DNA from 3 places in the Streptomyces sp. NPDC048171 genome. Region 2 is predicted to be linked to each of the others. Evidence: riboswitches for the same ligand, from Rfam matches in the RefSeq annotation. Region 2 holds a riboswitch; each other region holds the start of a gene.
What was found. A riboswitch is a leader RNA that binds a small molecule or an ion and turns the genes downstream of it on or off. The one in region 2 is predicted to bind cobalamin.
Positions count from the first base shown of each region.

Region 1: another riboswitch for cobalamin. It lies ahead of ACGF3J_RS30975 ((2Fe-2S) ferredoxin domain-containing protein); the one in region 2 lies ahead of metE (5-methyltetrahydropteroyltriglutamate--homocysteine S-methyltransferase).
Region 3: another riboswitch for cobalamin. It lies ahead of ACGF3J_RS32065 (hypothetical protein); the one in region 2 lies ahead of metE (5-methyltetrahydropteroyltriglutamate--homocysteine S-methyltransferase).

Region 1 covers NZ_JBIDAU010000012.1:134,116-139,304, reverse strand. The annotation lists gene ACGF3J_RS30985 (SpoIIE family protein phosphatase) at 1-576, shown strand, start outside; gene ACGF3J_RS30980 ((2Fe-2S)-binding protein) at 586-1,275, opposite strand; gene ACGF3J_RS30975 ((2Fe-2S) ferredoxin domain-containing protein) at 1,300-1,695, opposite strand; cobalamin riboswitch at 1,758-1,881, opposite strand; cobalamin riboswitch at 2,006-2,186, shown strand; gene ACGF3J_RS30970 (ABC transporter substrate-binding protein) at 2,224-3,249, shown strand; gene ACGF3J_RS30965 (iron ABC transporter permease) at 3,246-4,355, shown strand; gene ACGF3J_RS30960 (ABC transporter ATP-binding protein) at 4,352-5,164, shown strand.
Region 2 covers NZ_JBIDAU010000007.1:74,961-79,280, reverse strand. The annotation lists gene metE (5-methyltetrahydropteroyltriglutamate--homocysteine S-methyltransferase) at 13-2,331, opposite strand; cobalamin riboswitch at 2,501-2,722, opposite strand; gene ACGF3J_RS20380 (hypothetical protein) at 2,796-3,230, opposite strand; gene ACGF3J_RS20375 (GNAT family N-acetyltransferase) at 3,402-4,320, shown strand, end outside.
Region 3 covers NZ_JBIDAU010000013.1:37,286-42,474, forward strand. The annotation lists gene ACGF3J_RS32050 (MFS transporter) at 1-932, opposite strand, end outside; gene ACGF3J_RS32055 (ATP-grasp domain-containing protein) at 925-2,166, opposite strand; gene ACGF3J_RS32060 (cysteine synthase family protein) at 2,163-3,185, opposite strand; gene ACGF3J_RS32065 (hypothetical protein) at 3,182-4,105, opposite strand; cobalamin riboswitch at 4,248-4,412, opposite strand; partial or broken gene ACGF3J_RS32070 (IS5/IS1182 family transposase) at 4,669-4,857, opposite strand; gene ACGF3J_RS32075 (hypothetical protein) at 4,902-5,189, shown strand, end outside.

The DNA of each region.
Region 1 (5,189 bases), on a different contig from region 2:
ACCAACGGACTGGTGACGGGCCGGGGCCGGGACATCGAGGCGGGCCTCGAGCTGCTCCGCAGGCGGCTCACCAGCGCGGACCGGACGCCGGACGAGACCTGTGCCGTGCTGCTGGACGCGCTGCTCCCCGACCGGCCCGACGACGACATCGTCCTCCTGGTGGCCCGGACCCGGGCCTTCCCCGCCGACCGGGTCGCCGAGTGGCACGTGCCGCGCGACCCCGCGGCCGTCGCCGGCGTCCGGGCCGACGCAACGCGCCGGCTCACCGAGTGGGGGCTCGAGGAGACGGCGTTCACCACCGAGCTGATCCTCAGCGAGCTGGTCACCAACGCCATCCGGCACGCTGCCGAACCGGTGCGCGTCCGGCTGCTGCTCGACCGCAGTCTGATCTGCGAGGTCTCCGACGGCAGCAGCACGGCACCCCACCTGCGCATGGCAGCCACCACCGACGAGGGAGGCCGCGGCCTGTTCCTCGTCGCCCAGTGCGCCCGGCGCTGGGGCACCCGGTACCACGCGCAGGGCAAGGTCATCTGGACCGAGCAGTCCCTGAACGCCCTTGACCCGGACGGCCTCTGACCGCCCCCCTCAGTCCGCCAGGCAGCAGTCGCCGCACTTCGAGCCGTTCGGCGCGCGGTAGTAGAGACAGCAACTGCGGCGCCGGAACGTGAGATCCGGTCCGGTGATCTCTCCGGTGCCCACGAGCCGTCCGGTGTTCAGCAGCTCGGTGGTGAGGCCGGTGAGCGGCTCGCGGAGTGCGGGGTGCGCCGCCAGCAGGGCGCGGGCCGCCTCGACGAGCGCCGAGGCGGCGTTGCCGTCCAGCAGTCGTGGGGCGACCTTGACGCGGAGCCCTTCGGCCAGCGCTTCCAGGTGGGCCGTCACCTGCCGGTACAGCGCGAGGGCGGGAGACGGCCGTGCCGTCCCGCCGCGCAGGCCGGCGGGGTGGGGCATGCGCAGGGCCGGGCCGTCGTCGGCCCGCTCCAGCCGGCTCAGGTCGAGGACGATGCCGTGCAGGAGTGCGCAGGCCAGGGCGGGCGACCAGAGGCGTGCCGCGTGACCCAGGTGGGCGATGGACACGCCGATCCGCGCTTCGGGCGCGCGGTGGCGGTGCGCGACGGCCTCGGCGAGGTCGGTGAAACCCCGCGCGTAGGAGTGGCCGACCGGATGCCAGCCCGCATCCGCACCCCCGACGCGCAGGACGAAGAAGCCCCCGAGGGCGGCCACGTCGTGCAGGGCGGCGGTGACGTCGGCGGGCGGCGCCTGAACCTTTCCGGACACCGGTATCTCCTCGTGAGCGCCGAGTCAGGCGGACGGGCCCCGTCGCGGGGGCGTGATGGCGTACAGGTCGAGGATGTCGGGCCGCGGTGCGACGCCGGGACCGCCGGCGCGGACCCAGTCGGCGATGTCCTCGGTGGCGTCGGGGTCGTTGACCAGTCCGAGCCAGACCGGACGGGCGCCGGCGGCGCGGCCCGCCGCGGAGGGCTGGACGACGATCACGTTGGCCTGTTCGCACACGTCGAGGCAGTCCGACACCCGCACGGGCACCCGGGCCCGCAGCCGCGCCGTCTGCGCCGCGTGGTCGACGCCGATGATCTTCGGGGTGCCGCAGCAGCAGTCCCGGCAGACGACGACGCGTGAGGGCGTCGGGTCCGTAGGTGCGCCGGGCGTCGCTTCGTTCGGGCCGGCGTGGGCGGGCATACGGCATCGTCCCTCTCCCCGGGGAGATCCGCCCCGGTGGTCCGTCGAGGAGGCGACCGCGTGAGTCTCCTGGCTCTCGGGTCGTCGCTCGCCCCACCCCTTCCCACCCGTGCGGGCAGTGGTCGTGTGGGGGCTCGCTCGCCGATCACAGTGGCGGGACCGCGCCGGATTCGCACCGGCTTCCTCGGGCCGCCGTCGCCCAATTGCTCCGGGCATCCTCGCATCCCGGCCCCGCGGCTGTCAGCGGGGCCCCTCGCCGTGCACGGGCACCGCGTGCCCGCTGAGCACCCGCGCTTTGCGCCCGGTCCAAAGGAACGTAATATCGCCAGGTCATAGCCGCGACGGGAGACAGGAAGCCGGTGCGAATCCGGCACGGTCCCGCCACTGTGACCGGGCATCACGCCCTCGACCTGCCCCCGCGCCCACCGGGCGGGCAGCCGGGGGCCGTCGGCCCGGGAGTCAGGACACTGGCCTGTCGCGGGCCCGATCCGAGGAGCGCGGACTCCCCAGGAGGCTTACGTGTCAGCCCTGTTCTCCCCTGCCCGACGCCGCCGGAGCCTGCGCGCCACGGCCGCGGCGCTCGCCCTGTCGGCGGCCCTGGTGACCGCCGGGTGCGGCTCGTCCGGCGGCGCCGACGACTCCGGCCAGGACGGATCCGCATCGGCGTCGTCCCCCGCGGGATTCCCCGTCACCGTCGACAACTGCGGTGTGAGGACGACGTACGACAAGCCGCCGTCCCGGGTGGTCACCATCCATCAGCACCCCGCGGAGCTGATGCTCGCGCTCGGTCTGAAGGACCGCATGGTCGGCACCGCCTTCCCCGACTCGGCCGTCCTGCCGGAGTTGCGGAAGGACTACGAGGCGATACCCGAACTCGCCGAGCGGGAACCGTCGTTCGAGAAGATCCTGGACACCGAGCCCGACCTCGTCTACGGCGGCTACGGCAGTGCCTTCGCCGAGAACGAGGGCCGCTCCCGCAAGGCGTTCGCCGACGCGGGCATCGACACCTACCTCAACCGCGAGTACTGCGGCGAGAAGCGGGTGACGATGAAGGACACCTACGCCGAGATCCGTACGGTGGCGAGCGTCTTCGGCGTCCCCGACCGGGCCGACAAGCTGATCGCCGACCTGCAGAGCCGTGTCGCCAGGGCGTCCGCCGCCGTGAAGGGCGAGCCGGAGGTGCCGGTCTTCGTCTACGACAGCGGCGACAAGAGCGCCTTCACCGCGGGCGGCAAGGGCCTGGGCACCGACCTGATCCGGCTGGCCGGCGGCAAGAACGTCTTCGGCGACCTCGACGAGGTGTTCGGCGACGTCTCCTGGGAACAGGTCGTCGAGCGCAGGCCCGAGGTCATCGCGATCTACGACTACGCCGGAGCCGGCAGCGTCGAGCAGAAGAAGAAGTTCCTGCTCTCCCAGCCGGCCCTCGCCGACGTCCCCGCCGTCAAGAACAAGCGGTTCGTCGTCCTGCCGCTGACCGCGACCCTGGTCGGCATCCGGTCGGCGTACGCGGTCGGGGACCTCGCCCGCGGACTGCACCCCGAGAGCTTCCGGTGACGGGCACCGCCACCAAGGCGGTAGCCGAACCGGACCCGACGGCCGCCCGGTCGCGCCGGGCGGGGCGTACGACGATGGCGGGGACGTCGCTCGCGCTGGCGGCCCTGCTGGTGGCCTCCGTGACGGCCGGACTGGCCATCGGCTCGGTCCAGGTGCCGCCCGGCCAGGTCTGGGGAATCGTGACGCACGCCCTGGGCGCCGACTTCACCCACCCCGACTGGTCCCGCGCGCGGGAGACCATCGTCCTCGACGTACGGGCCCCGCGCGTCCTGCTGGGAGCGGTGACCGGTGCGGGTCTCGCGGTGGTCGGCACCGCCCTTCAGGCGCTGGTCCGCAACCCGCTCGCCGAGCCGTACCTGCTCGGCGTCTCCTCCGGCGCCTCCCTCGGCGCGGTCTCGGTCATCGTCTTCGGCGTCGGCTTCCTCGGTCCCCTGTCGCTGTCCGCCGCCGCGTTCGCCGGCGCCCTCGGCGCACTGGCGATCGTGTACGCCACCGCCCGCACCGGCGGGCGCATCACCTCGACGCGCCTGGTCCTGTCCGGGGTGGCGATCGCGGCGATGCTCACGGCCGTCCTCGACCTGCTGCTGCTCACCACCGACCGCGGCAACGAGGCCCGGGCGGTGCTCGCCTGGACCCTGGGCGGTCTCGGCGGCGTCAACTGGCAGACCTTGTGGCTGCCGGGGCTGGCGGTGCTGCTGGGCATCGGCGTGCTCCTGGTGCAGGCCCGCAACCTCAACCTGCTGCTGGCCGGTGAGGAGGCGGCGACGACGATGGGCCTGGACGTCGCCCGCTTCAGGGCCCGCATGTTCGTGCTGCTGTCCCTGGTCACCGGCGTACTCGTCGCGGCGTCCGGCCCGATCGGCTTCGTCGGCCTGATCCTCCCGCACGTGGTACGCCTGTTCGTCGGCGGCGACCACCGCAGGGTGCTGCCCACGGCTGCGCTCGCCGGAGCGGTCTTCCTGATCTGGGCCGACATCGCCGCACGCACCGTCGCCGCGCCCATGGAGATCCCGGTCGGCGTGCTCACCGCGCTGTGCGGCGGGCCGTTCTTCCTGTGGCTGATGCGCCGGGACGCCCGGCGCGGCACCGACCGAGGAGGGGCATGAGCGCCGCGACCGACCTGTCCGTCGAGGGCGTCACCCTCACCGCCGGAGCCCGCCACCTGGTGCGCGACGTCTCGCTGACCGCCTCGGCGGGCGAGGTGATCGGTCTGGTCGGTCCCAACGGCAGCGGCAAGTCCAGCCTGCTGAGGGCCGTCTACCGCGTCCTGCGCCCGGACACCGGCACCGTCCGCGTCGACGGCGCCGACACCTGGTCGATGCCCGCGCGGCGTCTCGCGCGCACCGTGGCGGCCGTGGTGCAGGACTCGGCCGCGGACTTCGACCTCGCCGTCCGGGAGGTCGTGGCCATGGGCCGCACGCCGCACAAGCGGATGCTGGCCGGCGACACGGCGGAGGACGCCGCCATCATCGACGACGCCCTCGCCGCGGTGGACGCCGGCCGGCTGGCCGAGCGCCCCTTCGACCGGCTCTCCGGCGGCGAGCGCCAGCGGGTCCTCATCGCCCGCGCCCTCGCCCAGCGACCTGCCCTGCTGGTCCTCGACGAGCCGACCAACCACCTCGACATCCGCCATCAACTGGACGTCCTCGGCGTGCTGCGGCGGCTGCCGGCGACCGTGCTGGTCGCACTGCACGACCTCAACCTGGCCGCGTACTACTGCGACCGCCTCCATGTCCTGCGCGAGGGGGAGGTCGTGGCCTCGGGCCCGCCGGCCGAGGTGCTCACGCCGTCGCTGCTCGCCGACGTGTACGGGGTCGTGGGCGAGGTGAGCGTGCATCCGCGTACGGGCGCGCCCCAGGTGACGTTCGTGCCCGGCGAGCGTCCGGGCGACCTCCTGACGGAGCGGCCGCGCTGACGCGGTGGGCCGCGTCGCGGGCGGG
Region 2 (4,320 bases):
GGCCCGCTCCGGTCAGGAGGCGGGCAGCTCACCGCGGACCGTGCGGGCGGCGGCGACCAGGTTCTCCAGCGACGCACGGGTCTCGGGCCAGCCACGGGTCTTCAGTCCGCAGTCGGGGTTGACCCAGAGCCGCTCGGCCGGGATGGCCTTCAGGCCCGTACGCAGGAGGTCGGCGGCCTCGTCGGCGCTCGGGACACGCGGGGAGTGGATGTCGTAGACGCCCGGTCCGGCCTCGCGAGGGTAGCCGTGGGCGGCCAGTTCCCGGGCGACCTGCATGTGGCTGCGGGCTGCCTCCAGACTGATGACGTCGGCGTCGAGGTCGTCGATGGCCTGGACGATGTCGCCGAACTCCGCGTAGCACATGTGGGTGTGGATCTGGGTGTCCGGACGCACCCCGCTCGTGCTGAGCCGGAACGCCTCGGTCGCCCACGCCAGATAGGTGGCGTGGTCGGCGGCCCTCAGGGGCAGCGTCTCGCGCAGTGCGGGCTCGTCCACCTGGATGACCGAGGTGCCGGCGGCCTGCAGGTCGTTCACCTCGTCGCGCAGGGCGAGGGCGACCTGCCGGGCGGTGTCGCCGAGGGGCTGGTCGTCGCGGACGAAGGACCAGGCGAGCATGGTGACCGGCCCGGTGAGCATGCCCTTGACCGGGCGGTCGCTCAGGGACTGGGCGTAGTTCGTCCAGCGCACCGTCATCGGCTGCGGGCGGGAGATGTCACCGGCCAGGACCGGCGGACGGACGTAGCGGGTGCCGTACGACTGGACCCAGCCGTGCTGGGTGGCGAGGTAGCCGGTCAGCTGCTCGGCGAAGTACTGGACCATGTCGTTGCGCTCGGGCTCGCCGTGCACCAGGACGTCGATTCCGGTCTTCTCCTGGAAGGAGATGACCTCCTGGATCTCCGACCTGATGCGCTCCTCGTAACCGGCCTCGTCCAGGCGCCCGGCGCGCAGGTCGGCGCGTGCGGTGCGCAGCTCGGTGGTCTGCGGGAACGAGCCGATGGTGGTGGTCGGCAGCAGGGGCAGCCGGAGGTGGGCGCGCTGGGCCGCGGCCCGTTCGGCGTACGGCTGGGAACGGCGGGTGTCGGCGCTGGTCACGGCCTCCGCACGGGAGCGGACGGCAGGGTCGCGGGTGATGGGTGAGGTGGCCCGGGAGGCGAGGTCGGCGCGGTTGGCGGCGAGTTCGCCGGTGATGCCGTCGGTGCCCTGGGCGAGGCCCTTGGCGAGCGTGGCGATCTCGGAGGTCTTCTGCCGGGCGAACGCGAGCCAGCGCAGGATCTGCGGGTCGATGTCCCGCTCGAGGGCCGCGTCCAGCGGGACGTGCAGCAGGGAGCAGGAGGCGGAGACGTCTACACGGTCGGCGAGCCCGAGCAGGGTGCCGAGTGTGGTCAGGGACTTCTGCAGATCGTTGATCCAGATGTTGCGGCCGTTGACCACACCGGCGACCAGGCGCTTGCCGGGCAGTCCACCGACGGCGGCGAGCGCGTCGAGGTTGGCGGCGGCGGCCTCGGTGAAGTCCAGCGCCAGCCCGTCCACCGGTGCCTTGGCCAGCATCGGCAGGGCGTCGCCGAGCCGGTCGAAGTACGAGGCGACCAGCAGCTTCGGACGGTCGGACAGGGCGCCGAGATCACGGAAGGCGCGCTCCGCGGCATTCAGCTCGGCCGGGGTGCGGTCCTGGACCAGGGCGGGTTCGTCGAGCTGGACCCATTCGGCGCCGGCCGCACGCAGGTCGGCGAGGACCTCGGCGTACACGGGAAGCAGCCGGTCCAGGAGCGTGAGCGGCTCGAAGTCCGCGGGCACGCCGGGAGCGGGCTTGGCGAGCAGCAGGTACGTGACGGGGCCGACCAGGACCGGACGGGCGGTGAGGCCCTCGGCGAGGGCTTCCTTCAGCTCGGCGACCTGCTTGGTGGAGTCGGCCGTGAAGACGGTGCCGGGACCGAGTTCGGGGACGAGGTAGTGGTAGTTCGTGTCGAACCACTTGGTCATCTCCAGCGGCGCCACGTCCTGGGTGCCGCGGGCCATCGCGAAGTAGCCGTCCGTCGCGTCGGCGACGACGGCGGCGCGGTGCCGTTCCGGAATCGCGCCGACCATGACGGTGGTGTCGAGGACGTGGTCGTAGTACGAGAAATCACCGGTGGGCACCTCGTGGATGCCGGCGTCGGTGAGCTGCCGCCGGTTGTCGCGCCGGAGTTCGGCGGCGGTGGCGTGGAGGGCGTCGGCGGTGACGCGGCCCTTCCAGTAGCCCTCGACGGCCTTCTTCAGTTCACGGTTCTGACCCTGGCGGGGGTAGCCGTACACGGTGGCCCGTGCTGCCGCGGCTGCGGACTTCGCTGTCACGGAGATCTCCTTCGCGAGATGAGTCCCTGAGATCCCGGGGACGGGACGAGAGCGCGAAGGTGTGGCTGACAGCCGGACGGTGACGACCCCGCGCGGCAAAGGCACGGCCGTTCCGTCTGGTGCACGCCGACCCGCCCTCGAGGTCACCGGGATGTCCGCGCGCGGAACGGTCCGCACGCGGGCAGTTGGCAGGTCTTCGGACTCGCGGGCACGCCCTCCGTCCGGAGGACACCTACTGGCCGTCGCTTCCCGGGCCCGGTACGTCGGACCCAGTGCGTATGACGGCGGTCGTTCCCGCTCACCGCTGCGGGGCAGTCCCGGATTCCCACCGGGTTCCCTCTTACGACACCCCGCCTGGCGGACGGGGCGAACCAGCTGCACCGTTCACCCTACCGGGGACCACCCCGGAATCGGCCGGACGCGTCCGGCATGCGGACGGTGCGACGGGACACACCGCCGGCGGACTACTGCTGGGCCCAGTCGCTGCGGTCCCGCTCGGGCGCGACGGCGTGCCGCGGGCAGGCCGTGTCGTGGGCCGAGCCCAGCGAGGTCCACCACACCTCGCAGCAGTCGGCGCTCACGGGGACGCGGGCTGCGGCGGGGCGGGTGCACTCCGGGCCGTGCACGGCGCCGTCGGAGTGCCGCCAGAAGGCGCAGCACGGGGCGAGACCGACCGGCTGCCGATGAGGCGGACGGGCCAGGAGTTCGGCCCGGCGTGCCAGAACGGTCCTGCGCCGGTGCTCGGCCCCCTCCCGGGCCGCGCACCAGGCCATGACCCCCGCGGCGTAGAGCCCGGGCAGGGCGAGCCAGGGGTGGTGGCTGCCCCCGTACCAGGCGGCGGCGAGCAGGAGAACGGCGGCGGCACGGCACCCGCGTGCGGTGCGCAGGCTCGGTGTCACAGGAGACTCCCGTGGGTCGGCGACGGAGAAGGCCCTCAGGACACCCGTATGCCCGCGGTTCGCGGACCTACGTCCACCCGTCGCGCCCCATCCGCGTCCGGACGGTCCTCAGCGGCGTGCAGGGCGGAAATTCCGTTGCGGGCGCCCGCCGGCGCCCTCGATTCTGCTCTCATGTCCACCGCCGAACTGCGGCCGGCCACCCTTGCCGACGCGCCCGCCATCACCCAGCTCCTCAACGAGATCGACCGGATCGAGATCGGCCGCCCCGAGACCGACCAGCACACCGTCGAGGCCGACCTGAAGCATCCCGAGACGGATCTGAGCCGGGACTCGTGGCTCGCCTTCGACGGCGGCCTGCTGGTGGCGTACGGGCTGTTGTGGGACGAGTCCGGCGGCGAGCGCGTGGACATCGACCACTACGTGCTCCCCGGCCACCAGGACACCGGCCTGCGGCTGCTGGCCGCCATGGAGGACCGCGCCCCTGCCAAGGCACGGGCCAACGGGGCCGCTCGGGCCGTCGTCCACCTGCATCTCAACGCCCGGCCCACGACCGACACCGCGCTCCTCGCGGAGCGGGGCTGGCGGGTCGTCCGGTCCCACCACGTCCTGCGCCGGGCGGTGGACCCCGCGGCCGACCTGCCGCCGCGTGCCCCGGCCGGGGTGAGCGTGCGCGCCTGCGCGACGGAGGCGGACCGGGTCCGGGTGCACGAGCTGTACCAGCAGGCGTTCGCCGGGCACTTCGACTTCCAGCCGCGCCCCTACCGGCTCTGGCTCAGCGACATCGACGCCGAGGGGCTCGACTGGTCCCTGGTGTGGATCGCCGCCACCGACGACCTGGGGGACGCCGGTTTCCTGCTGGCCCGGGACGACCGCGAGGCCATGGGCTGGATCCGCGCCCTCGGCGTGCTGGGCGAGGCACGGGGGAGGGGCCTGGGCGGATTCCTCCTGCGGCACGCCTTCGCGCACTTCGCCGCGCGGGGCCGGGACACGGTGGGCCTCGGGGTCGACACGGCCAACGCCACCGGCGCACCGCGCCTCTACGGCCGCAACGGCATGACCGTCCACTTCGCGGTCGACACCTGGGAGGCCG
Region 3 (5,189 bases), on a different contig from region 2:
GCCAGCAGCGCCGCCCGGGTGCCGGCCGCCAGCACGGCCATGCCCGCGGCCAGGCCCGTGAACCCGACAGCGAGGGCGAGGGCGTACGGCATGCGCCGGATCAGGTCCGACGCGAGCGGCTGGACGACGATGACCAGCGTGAAGCAGAGCAGCAGCACCATGCTGTAGAACGTGCCGGAGGCACGCTCGACGGCGTACACCGCCAGGAAGTGCTGGAAGTGGAAGTAGAGGTAGAAGGCCAGCGCGTTGGCGGCGAACGGCAGGAGTGCCAATCCGGCCAGGAGCCCCGGGGAAGCCGTCCCCCGCGACGCGGTTTGGCCCCCGCCGTCCGCGCCGTCGCTCCCCGGCAGCCGCGCGTGCCCCGCCGTGACCGCGAGGAACAGCGCCGTGACGGCCGCGAACAGCCAGCCGGGCGACGACAGGACGAACGGTCCGGCGATGAGCGGGCCGACCGCCATCCCGGCGTTGAGCGCCGCGTTGCCCGCCGCCAGGAAGGCCGGGCGGCGCTCGTCCTCGACACCGTGCACCAGGTACGCCTTGTTCGCGGGCAGGTACAGCGCGGCACCGCAGCACGTCAGCACCAGCGCCCAGATCGCGAGGGGCGGCCAGCGCAGGGCCGCCAGGAGCCCGGCGAAACCGGCGGTGCGTACGACGAGTGCCCACACCATCGTGCGGCGCAGCCCGATCCGGTCCGAGAGGGCTCCGCCGACGATGCCGCCGGAGAACTGTACGAGCGACGCCGCGGCCAGGACGAGGCCGACCGTGCCCAGCCCCATCCCGAGCCGCTCGTGGAGGAACACTGACATGAACGGCAGGACCATGAAGCTGCCGAGCGGAATGAGGAACGAGCTGAGCAAGAGGAACCGCAGCGGACCGGTGAGCGGGAACAGCGAGGCGCGCGGGCCGGGTCCCCGGGCGGTGCGCTCACCCACCGGGCGCGTCCCGGCCGGCCGGGACGGTGCGTACCCGCAGGGCGTTGGCGGCGGCCACGGCGCGGTGGGTGGCGAGTTCGGCGGTCTCCGCCTCCGCGTACACGATGCCCGCGTATCCCCGGCTGTCGCCCAGGTGCTCGATGAGGTCGCCGGCCTGCTTGGTCGGGTACCAGGCGGGATCCCCCGGCATGCCGGTGAGCCGGTCCAGCCCGGCGACACCGGTGAACACGCCGGGAACGGCCGGGTAGCCGAGGACGAAGGCGACGGCCGGACCGCCGGGAAGGTCCACGTCCATGAGACCGGGGCGGCGGCCGAGCGCTGCCTCGACCATCGCCTCGTACACGTTCACGCCGAGGCTCCGGCACAGGCCTTCTCCGACCAGCGCGCCTCCGATCCTGGGGTTGACCTCCACCACTTCCGGGCCGTCGGCGGTCAGCACGAACTCCACGTGTGCGAAGCGGTCGGTGTAGCCGATGGCTTCGAGGACCCGGTCGAGCCAACGCTCCAGAGACGCCGCCTGCGGCGCGGGAAAGGCGACCGGGAAGGCGGTGATCTCCTCCCGGAAGTGCGGCTCCGGCGACATCAGCCGGCTGGACACCCCCAGCAGCCGGGTCCGGCCCGCCCAGGTGAGCGTCTCGGCGCTGTACACGGGGCCGCTGAAATAGGGCTCCGCGAACAGGCGTCCCTTCAGCTCCCGCCCGGACGCCTGCGCCAGCGCCGCGTCGAGTTCGCCCTCGTCGCGCACCAGCCACACGTTCTGGCTCCCGGTGCCCGCGGTGTCCTTGAGGACGAGCGGCAGCCCCGCCTCCTTGAGCAGCAGCCCGCGAGCCTCGCGGTCCGGGTCGGCGCTCTCGACGGCCCTCGCCCGGGTGAGACCCGCATCGTGCAGCCTGTTGCGTACGGCGGCCTTGTCCCGGGTCAGCCGCAGTACGGCGGGGTCGAGACCGGGCAGAGCGAGGCGTTCGGCGAGAGCGGCGCCGCTCAGGGTCCAGGTGTCGGTCGAACTGATCAGACCGCCCAGCCGAGGGGTGCGGTGGAGCAGAGCGGCGACCCGCTCCACGTCGAAGGTGTCGGTCACGACGACTTCGAGGGCGCCGGCGGGCAGCCGGTCCAGTTCGTAGGCGTAGTAGGCGGGATCCCGGGTGAGGAGCACCAGGCGCTCACCGAGCCGGTCGGCGGCGCGGACCAGATGGCCGAGGCCGAAGGTCAGTGACTCCAGGCAGGCCACGGTCATGCGGCACGCTCCTTCCGGTCGGCCGGGCAGCCGGTGCGCTGCCACGTCATCCTCGACCAGGGCATGGCCATCTCCTCCGGACTGCGGACCTCGACGGGTTTCAGCGCAGCCGGTTCCAGAGCCTCGGAGTGCCTGGCGAAGACGCGCTCCACGTACCGGTGTCCGGTGTCGGCCCCGATCACCAGGTGCAGCCGGTCGGGATGACGGCGGCTCTCGTACGTCGCCGTGAGGTAGCCGGCACCGGTGGACAGCCCGGCGAACACCGCGTGCTCGCGCAGCAGGGCGACGGCACCGGACATGGCGTGGGTGAAGTCCAGCCAGTGCACGGTGTCGTAGAGATGGTGCCGGACGTTGTCGAAGGCGATGGACGAGCCGATGCCGGCGATGATCGCCTCGGGATCGTGATGGTCCTGGCTGCCGAAGGTGACGCTCCCGAAGGGCTGGACACCGACCAGACGCACCGAGGGGTTCGAGCCGCGCAGGCGCTCGACGATGCCGCCGGTCGAGGCTCCGGAGCCCACACCGCCGACCACGGTCAGCGGCGTGTCCGGGAACTCCGCCGCGATCCGGTCGGCGACCTCCTGGTAGCCGAGGTAGTGGACGTCGTCGTGGTACTGACGCATCCAGTGGTGACCTGGACGCTCGGCGAGGATCTCGCGCACCCGTCGCACCCTCAGTTCCTGGTCGAGCTTGAGGTTCCGCGACGGTCTGACCTGTTCCACGGTGCTGCCGAGGACCTCCAGTTGGGCGAGGGTGGTGGCGTCGACGGTGGTGGACGCGACGATGTGGCACCGCATGCCGTACCGGTGGCAGGCCAGGGCGAGGGCGTAGGCGTAGATGCCGCTGGAGCTGTCGATCAGGGTCTGCCCCGGGCGGACGGTGCCCCGCTCCAGCAGATGGCGGACGGCGGCCAGAGCCGAGTAGATCTTCATCGACTCGAACCGCAGCAGGACCAGCCCGTCGCTGAGCCGTACTAGGTCCGGGGCTTTCAGGGCGTCGGCGATGTGGGGGTGGATCACCCGTAGCCTCCTTGGGCGAAGGTGCACTGGTGGCCGATCGAGCGGAAGAACGCGGAGAGGTCGGACTTGACCTGGGCGCCTGGGCGCGAGGCGAAGAGATAGCCGGCCAGGCAGCCGGTGTGGGCGACGAAGACGCCGTCGGCGCCGAACCGCTCACGATGGGCTTGCAGGCTGCCGAAGGTGGCCTTGGGCAGCACCTCCTGGGACAACGCGGCGCTGACCGTCGCGGCACGGGCGACGGCGGCCGGGTCACCCGAGTCGAAGCCCTTCACCAGATCGGTCAGACACCGCTGGTACTCCTCGCCGCGGCGCCGGTAGTGGTCCAGTAGCAGAGGAGTGACGGCGGCGGTGTCCACCGTGCCGGGTTCCGTGACGTAGGCGGTGTGGAAGCCGACATCGGGTCCCAGCCGCCGCACCACCCGGTGCCGGCCGCTGAGGTACAGGGCGAACTCGTCGAGGAAGACGCTGTCGGAGCGCTCGATCCGCGCCAGGACGCCGCGGATCACCTCCGTGTCGTACGGCAGGGAGAAGACGCGGAACAGGCAGCGCAGGGTCGCCACGATGTCCGCCGTCGAACTGGCCATACCCACGCCCACCGGCAGTTCGGAGTGGGTGTGCCAGTCACCGGGGGGCAGAGTGAGGCCGTAGTGGTCCAGGAAGAGCCGGGCCGCTTCCGCCGACTTCTTCCCGAGCGGCGGTGCGTGCGGCGGGGGACCGGCCGCCGTCCGCGGAGTGAAATAGACCCACGAGTGGCGGTCCACGGGAAAGGACACCACCGCGATCCCGGGATCGGCGCCGACTCGCGACGGCCCTTGGTACAGCTCACCCAGAGTGCCCTGGCAGACACCGGACACCGTGCCGCCGTCCACGTCCGGCTCCCGGGGTCGGTACGGCAGACGCGAACCGGCTGGGTCCCGCACACCATCCTCCTCCGCACCGGGCCTTGAACGCCGACGGGGAAGGAGGCGCGGCCACCCGTACGACGCACGACGTACGACCGCCCATACCGCCGACCCAGTCCACGAGGTCACGTGCACAGCCCGCGCGGGACGCGGGCGCAGTGGCAGGTCTTCGGACTCGCGGGCACGTCCACCGGAAGGGCGGACACCTACCGGCCGTCTCTTCCCCGGCCCTGACGGGCCCAGTGACATCGACGGCTTCCGTTCCCACTCACCGCTGCGGGACAGCCCCGGATTCGCACCGGGTTCCCTCTTGCGTCGCGCCACCGGGCGCCCGAACGGGCGGGAGGCGCGAACCGACTGCGTTCATCAGCGTAGGGGCGCTCCTACGCCTGCGACAGTGCGGCTTCGACGGTTGTCTTGAATGTGGAGGGCGGGACGAAAAGTGTCCCCCTGTGCGGCTGTGGTGGCGGCTGTGGCCGGATAACGACTCCGGGGAGCGCTGCCCCAACAGCCAGACCCGTTGCCCCACGACACATGCACACCGCCGCCGTGGTGGCCCGTGCCCGGGAGTTCCTGCACGGGGTGAGGTTTGTGCGCCAGTACGCGACAACCAGCAGAATCCGTTCCTCCAGCGGCAGGCTCCTGCTCCTCGGCCGGCCCTTCGTACGGGATCCCCGCCTTCGCCCCACAGCGGTGATCAGCTTGCCGAACTGACGTGAGCTCAGCCCGGTGAACGTGGCTGTCCAGGGCGGCTGGGGCACCGTGATCACACAAACCGCAGCAAGATCGTCCCAGGGGGCGACCGCATGGCACGATGACCGCCATGTCAGGTCAGGTCTGGGTTTCACTCATATCGCTCGGCGGCGTCGCCCTCGGCGGCTCGCTGTCCTACCTCGTCCAGCACAGAACCCAACTCTCGGCGGAACGCGCTGAACAGCAACGGCAGAGGACCGCCCTGTCGGAGGCCCGGCGCGGGGAACGGCTGGCACTGCTGGAGCGGTTCATCGAGGTGGGGGCCGAAGCCGAACGCTTCGCCTTCAGCAGGCCCTCCGAGTGGGCGGACACCGACGACTGGTTCCTCGCGACCCAGGACGTCATGAAC